3 regions of the Streptomyces sp. JH34 genome follow, and region 2 is predicted to be linked to each of the others. Evidence: riboswitches for the same ligand, from Rfam matches in the RefSeq annotation. Region 2 holds a riboswitch; each other region holds the start of a gene.
The links. Region 2 has a riboswitch for cyclic di-AMP ahead of LWJ43_RS03305 (M23 family metallopeptidase). Riboswitches for the same ligand answer to the same signal wherever they lie in the genome.
Positions count from the first base shown of each region.

Region 1: linked by a shared signal. The riboswitch ahead of LWJ43_RS19295 (LysM peptidoglycan-binding domain-containing protein) and the one ahead of LWJ43_RS03305 (M23 family metallopeptidase) in region 2 are both predicted to bind cyclic di-AMP.
Region 3: linked by a shared signal. The riboswitch ahead of LWJ43_RS07025 (transglycosylase SLT domain-containing protein) and the one ahead of LWJ43_RS03305 (M23 family metallopeptidase) in region 2 are both predicted to bind cyclic di-AMP.

Region 1 is NZ_JAJSOO010000001.1:4,310,446-4,312,699, reverse strand. It holds gene eno (phosphopyruvate hydratase) at 1-28, opposite strand, end outside; gene LWJ43_RS19295 (LysM peptidoglycan-binding domain-containing protein) at 363-1,055, opposite strand; cyclic di-AMP (ydaO/yuaA leader) riboswitch at 1,056-1,228, opposite strand; gene LWJ43_RS19290 (transglycosylase family protein) at 1,519-2,254, opposite strand, start outside.
Region 2 is NZ_JAJSOO010000001.1:698,352-700,605, forward strand. It holds gene LWJ43_RS03300 (SGNH/GDSL hydrolase family protein) at 1-359, opposite strand, end outside; gene LWJ43_RS03305 (M23 family metallopeptidase) at 523-1,425, opposite strand; cyclic di-AMP (ydaO/yuaA leader) riboswitch at 1,429-1,589, opposite strand; gene LWJ43_RS03310 (tyrosine-protein phosphatase) at 2,002-2,254, shown strand, end outside.
Region 3 is NZ_JAJSOO010000001.1:1,592,792-1,595,045, forward strand. It holds gene LWJ43_RS07025 (transglycosylase SLT domain-containing protein) at 132-1,001, opposite strand; cyclic di-AMP (ydaO/yuaA leader) riboswitch at 1,004-1,163, opposite strand; gene LWJ43_RS07030 (hypothetical protein) at 1,548-1,778, shown strand; gene LWJ43_RS07035 (hypothetical protein) at 1,995-2,129, shown strand; gene LWJ43_RS07040 (ferredoxin) at 2,224-2,254, opposite strand, start outside.

The DNA of each region.
Region 1 (2,254 bases), 3.6 Mb from region 2:
TGGCTACGACGACGTCGATGGACGGCACGAGGCATCTCCTTCTGGGATCTGACACTGGTTGTGCAGGGTCACTGTGGCCTTGCGCCACGAGCCTAACCGGCTCGGCCCGCTGCGTCGGCCGTCCGCCCGTCCCCTGGGACGAAAAAGGACCCAAGGGCCTGCATTACGGGCAAAGCTCCAGAATTCTACTGGCGAGTAACCACAAGAACTGAACGCGCGCCCTCGGGGCGGCCCTGCGGGCGCACCGGGATCACGCCCGCCGTGGAGCCCCTGACACGGCCGCGGCCCGGCGCGCGGGGGGTATGCGCGCCGGGCCGGGCCGGGCCGCCGGGGCAGGAGGGGGGACCCCGGACCGGTTGCGACTACTTCAGGTGGAGCTGCTGCCCCGGGAAGATCAGGTCCGCGTCGTCGACGATGTCGTCGTTCAGCTTGAAGAGCTTCTCCCAGCCGCCCTTGACCTTCTTGGCGTCGGCGATCTTGCCGAGGGTGTCGCCGGCCTTCACCTTGTACTCGCCGTCGCCCTTCTCGACCTTCTGGCCGGTCGGGGTGGTGACGGTCTTCTCGGGAGCCGTGCGCTTCTCGCTGCGCGTGGTGGGCTGCTCGGCCTTGCGCTCCGGCGCGGCCTGCGGGTCCGTGTCGCCGTTCTTGCCGGAGCCGGTGTCGACGCCCGGGTCCACACCGTCGTTCGTCAGGCCGCCGGCACCGGCGCAGGCCCAGGCTCCCGGGCCCTGCAGTTCGAGGAGCTTCTCGGCGGTGGCTATCTGCTGGCCCTTGGTGGCCAGGTCGGCGCGGGCGGCGTACTGCGTACCGCCGGCGGCGGCCCAGCTGGACGCCGAGAACTGCAGACCGCCGTAGTAGCCGTTGCCGGTGTTGATGGACCAGTTGCCACCGGACTCGCACTGGGCGACGGCGTCCCAGGTGTCGACGGAGGCGGCGGAGGCACCGGTCGCGCCCATCAGCGGGACGGCGACGGCGGCACCGGTGACACCGGCCAGGGTCGCGATGCGGACGGCCTTGGACGGGCGACGGTGCTTGCCCTTGCTGGAAAGCAGCATGGTTCTCCTCACCGACGCCTACGAGGTGAGCTGTCGGGTTCGGGCCTGTGAGTTGCCCGGCCACCCGCACTCGCGGACGGCTTCACCCCCAGCCGGTCCTCCAGCCGTCTTCCGACGGCCGGGTACCGGCACTTACCTGGGTCCCCCGCTCCTGCCTACGGCGCTTTACGCGTCGGTCCCCTTCGGCCGACGGCAGGATTCGGCGTGACGGTCGAAGGTGCCCGCGGTGCGAGCGGCTCCGACCGTAGACACACGCAACCCCCACATTCAAAGATGGACATAACGGCTAATCAGCACTTAACGGCTCCGCCCTGCGGTTTGTTTTCGCAGGTCATGGCCAAAATGGACGGACCGGACGGACCGAGCGCACCAGTTGACGCAAAGAGACCCATGTCTCACTTACGCATAAGTGGACATAGGTCTCTTAACTGCCCCCGCTTTCGGGGTGTTTTCCCGCTTTTGATCAGTTGGCCGCAGCGGTCTCCGGAGCCACCGGCTCCTGCGTGTCCGCCCCGAGTCCGAGTTCCAGGCTCTGGCCGGGCAGGATCAGGTCCGGGTCGGAACCCAGCTCGTCCTTGTTGGCCTCGTAGAGAGCGGTCCAGCCGCCGGCGAGCTCCTGCGTGTCGGCGATCGCCCAGAGGTTGTCGCCCTCGCGGACGGTGTACGTCCCCTCGGCGCCCTCACGGGCCCCGGAGTCACCGCGTGAGGCGTGCCGGCCGGACTCGCGCCCCTCGTCCAGCTCCGACCCGGCGCTGCCCTCGGCGCTGCCCTCGGGAGCCGGCGTGCCGCGGTGCTTCCCGCCCTTCGCCGCGTCACCCTTCGCCGCGTCGCCCTTCGCCGTGTCGTCCTTCGCCGCGCCGGAAGCCTCGGGGGACGGAGTGGCGGACTGCGACGCGCCGGTCCTGTCCGCTTCGTCGCTCTCGGCCGCCGTACCGCCGGAGGTGTTCCCCTTCGCCTCGCCCTTCGAGCCGGCGTCGTCCTGCCGGTCCGCGTCGTCCGCCGTGGACGACGGATCCGTCGCCTCGGCGGAGGGCGTCCCGGTGGCGGTGCCGGAGGCCTCGGCCGAAGGATCGCCGCCCGGGTCGATGCCCGGCAGGGTCCCGTCCAGGGCCAGCCCGGAGATCACGGCGCAGCTGGGCCACGCCTGCGGCCCCTTGTCGTCCAGCACCTTCTCGGCGACGGCTATCTGCTGCGAGCGG
Region 2 (2,254 bases):
TCCGCCACGTCGTCCGGGTCGGACCCGGGACGGAGGATGTCGTTGCCGCCCGCGCAGAAGCTCACCAGATCGGGGGCCATCTCCTTGGCGCGGGGGACCTGTTCCTCGACTACCTGGTCGAGGAGGCGTCCGCGTACGGCGAGATTGGCGTACCGGAAATGCCCGTGCGAGTCGTCCAGGGGTCCGACCATCGCATCTGGGACCGGGAGCTGGTCCGCGAGGAGGACCGCGAACCGGTCCGCCCAGCCGACGAGCGTCCCGCCAGGGCCGGGGTCTCCGACGCCCTCGGTGAAACTGTCGCCGATCGCCGCGTACGACCCGATGATGCCTCGTTGTCTGTTTCTCGAATCGTCTGCCACAAGGGCTTATCCTGCACCTTCGAATGTGACCTACGCGACCGTAATAGGGGGTTGACGGGTGGTGAGAAAGACCACCTGGTCAGTTTTTGGTAAAGCAGGAATAAGGAGAGGGGCGGTGCGCCTCGGCGCACCGCCCCTCTCCCCGGCCCTCAGGTGGTGTGCCTCAGATGGACACACCGTGCGAACGCAGGTAGGCGATCGGGTCGACGTCCGAGCCGTAGCTCGGGCCGGTCCGGACCTCGAAGTGGAGGTGCGGGCCGGTGGAGTTGCCCGTGGAGCCGGAGAGGCCGATCTGCTGGCCGCCGGTGACGGTCTGACCGGTCGAGACCTCGAGCGAGGACAGGTGGGCGTACTGCGAGTACATGCCGTCGCTGTGCTGGATGACGACCTCGTTGCCGTACGAGCCGCTCCAGCCGGCGGAGACCACGGTGCCCTCGCCGATGGACCGGACGCTGGTGCCGGAGGCCGCCTGGAAGTCGGATCCGGTGTGGTAGCCGCTGGACCAGCTGGCGCCCGAGGCGCGGTACTGGGTCGTGACGTCGGCGTTCTCGACCGGGGTGGTCCAGCCGGAGGTGTTGCTCTCCGACGCGGCGGAGTCGGCGGTCTTCGCGGCGGTCTCCTGCGCCGGGGCGGCCGCCTTCTCGGCCGGAGCGGCCTTCTTGGCCGTCGACGGGGCGGCCTTGGAGGGCGCGGCCTCGGCGGAGCCGGACGCCTTGGCGCCGAGCGTCAGCTTCATGCCCGGAAGGATCAGGCTCGGGTTACCGCCGACGACGTCGCGGTTGTCCTTGTACAGCTTCTGCCAGCCGCCCTTGACCTCGTGGTCGGCAGCGATCTTGGCCAGGTAGTCGCCGGAGACCACGGAGTAGGTCTTCGGGGAGCTCTTCGCGGCCGAGGCGGGAGCGCTGTGGGCGGCGACGGGCTTGGCCGGCGCCGCCTGCTCGGCGGCGTGGGCGCCGGTGGCGCCGATCAGCGGGAGGGCGAGGACGGCGCCGCCGGTACCCGCGGCAAGGACGCCTCGGGAGATCGGGCCGGTCTTCGTACGACGGTGCTTGCCTTTTGCGGGCATGGGGGATTTCCTCTCCGGCGCCTGCGAGGTGAGCTGTCGGGTTCGGACTGGAGATGCCCGGCCGCGCGGTGCGCGTCTTGACCCCGAGCCGTACCGGATCACTCCGGACGGCGACTTACCTGGTTCCCCCGCTCCTGCCACACGTGAGTCGGTGCGGATTCCGGGCGGCGGCAGGATTAGGCGTTCCGTCCGGATTGACCGTGACCGTAAACGAGCCGGGACGCCGCGAACAAGCGGCCGATCGCGAACCGGAATCCACTCTTCAATTCCGTCGCGGAATTACCGTCACACTCCGTGGATTACGGATCTTGGCATTCCGCGCGGCGTCAGGAATACCCACCCGCGCGTTCGCCACACACCGTCACGGATATGATCCCGCTCACCCACCTCACCCCATCTCCCGTACAAGCGGGGCATGTTCTGCCATATGCATCAATACGGACATCTCGCGGTCATCACTCGGCGCGGTGGGTCCGCCGCCACGACCGAGACGGTTGCGAGATGCGGCCATGTCGTATGGTCGCGAGCGTGCCCCGTCGGCGAGCGGCGCCGGCGCCCGACACTCCAGGAGTCCCTGTGACGCAGCTGCCAGAGGTCCCGCCGGCCGGCCACGGTCCGAAGGACGTCGAACTGACCGGCGTCCGCAACTTCCGCGACGTCGGTGGGCTACCGACCGTGGACGGCCGCGCCGTGCGCTACGGGCGCCTCTACCGCAGCGGTCACCTCGCGCACGCCACGGAGGCCGACGCCGCGTTCCTCGCCGGGCTCGGACTGCACACGGTCTTCGACTTCCGCAACGCGGCCGACCACAAGCTGGACGGCCTCGACG
Region 3 (2,254 bases), 890 kb from region 2:
CGACGGCCCGGGCGCGAACGGTCCCGGAGAACGAGAAGCGGGTGGTGCGGGTTCCGCCGAACCCGCACCACCCGTCATCCCTGCCCCTCCGTCACACACCCGGGTGCCGGAGGCTTCGCCTGGTCCAGGACTCAGTAGGCCCCGAAGACGTTGTCGATCGAACCGTACTTGTCCGCGGCGTAGTTGCACGCGGCCGTGATGTTGGCGACCGGGTCGTAGCTGTCCATCGACGTACCGGGCACGTGGTAGGCCTGGAAGGTCGGGTCGATGACCTGGAGCAGCCCCTTGGACGGGACACCGTTGATCGCGTTGATGTCCCAGTCGTTGATCGCCTGGGGGTTGCCCGCGGACTCACGGATGATGTTGCGGTGGATGCCCTCGTAGGTGCCGGGGATGCCGTGCTCCGCCATGACGGCGAGCGACTCCTTGATCCAGCCGTCGAGGTCGTTCGTGTAGCTGACCGGCTCGGCGGCGGGAGTGGCCTCGGTGGCGGCAGGGGCGCCCTCCGCGGCCAGGGAGGTGCTCGTGCGCTCAGAGCGGTCGGCGCGGTCAGCGCTCTTGTCGGCACGGTCGGAGGAGGCGGATGCCTTGGATTCGGCCTTCTCCGCCTTGTCCGCCGACTTGTTGCCGGCCTTGGCGCCGATGGTCAGCTTCAGACCGGGGTGAATCAGGTCCGGGTTTCCACCGACAGCCTTCTGGTTGTCCTCGTAAAGGGCCTTCCAGCCACCGTTGACGGAATGCTCACGAGCGATCTTGGCGAGGGTGTCACCCAAGATCACGGAATAGCTGGTCGACTCGGACTTCTGCGCGGCAATTCCCTTGCCGGTCGCGGCAGTCGACGTCACAGCCTTTGCGACGGCGGGCGACTGGGCCGGGGCCGCGAAGGCGCCGGTCGCACCGATCAGAGGGAGGGCCAGGGCAGCTCCACCCGTGGTCACGGCGATGATGCCGCGTGTGAGCGAACTGGTCCTGAAACGACGGTGCTTACCGTTTTCGGGCATGCTGATTTCCTCTCCGTCGCCTGCGAAGTGAGCTGTCGGGTTCGGGCTGGAGATGCCCGGCCGCACGCGAATGCGACTTCACCCCGAGCCGCTCCGGAAACCGGATCGGCGCTTACTTGGGTCCCCCGCTCCTGCCGTACGAGAAGTGGTCGGGTAATCGGGCGGCGGCAGGATTCGGCGTTCCGCCCGGAGTGATGGTGACCGTAGGCGAGAAATAGGGAAAGGAACAAGCCTGGTTCGGTGATCAAAATTCATTCGCAAGATCAATTCACGGGAATTCATGTAATCCACCGCACACCGCGCCGACCGGTTCTCTTGGCGCAGAAGGGAACCGACCGCCGCTCCCGGGCGTCAGGGCGGCATCAAGTGACCCTGGTCACGGAGTCCGATTCGGGCGATTTGCTCCAGAGCGAAGCGGTTCAGGTCACACGAAATGGCCTTTTATGGATTACAGGATCAAATTCTAAAAACGTATCAAAACGGGCATGCGACTTGTGGGTGGGACCGTCGCGCATACCTGGAACGCCGACGTGGAACCGATCCGCCATGACTGAGAACCCCCACACCTCGGCCCCGCGGATCACCGTCCTGCCCGTCCAGCCCGGGGACCCGCCCTTCCGTGTCGTGGAGATCGACGGCGAGGTCATCGGGAGCGCCACCGCCATGACGGACGTGCTGATCGCCGCCGCGACAGCCGGCATCCCGGTCCACGATCTCGACGACCCGGCCGCCGTCCGGTGGGTGGGGGGCGGCAAGCTCCGCTGGAAGCCGCACTGAGCGGACCGCAGGAAGGCGCCGGCCCGGTGCCGCGCTCCCGGGGCGGACCGCGCCGGGGCACTCGGCGCCCGGATGCCCGGATGCCCGGGACGGACGTTGGCGCGGCTGGTAGAAGGCCGGGGAGCGACGGTCGCCGGGGCCGACCTCCACCGGGGAGAAGGCGAAGGCGGTCCGGACCGGCGCACTTCGTGTCCGGGGACGCCTTCGCCGCCCGTCGTGGAGCCGACGGGCGGCGAAGGCGTGTACGACGTGCGGGGCGGCGGGACGGCCGTCCGGGTGCCGGTGCGCGTCGTACGCCGCGCCGGGACGCTGCTCTGCTCGGGGCTTTCCACGGTGCGGTCCCTGTCCTGAACCGCGCGGGGATGTGCTCCGCAGCAGCAGGATCTGCTCCCCCGGTCCGCAGGACCCGTCCGGCCCGCCCGGTACGCCGGGCGGGCCGCTCGCGTCAGTCCTGGATACGGATGGCGAGGGCGGGG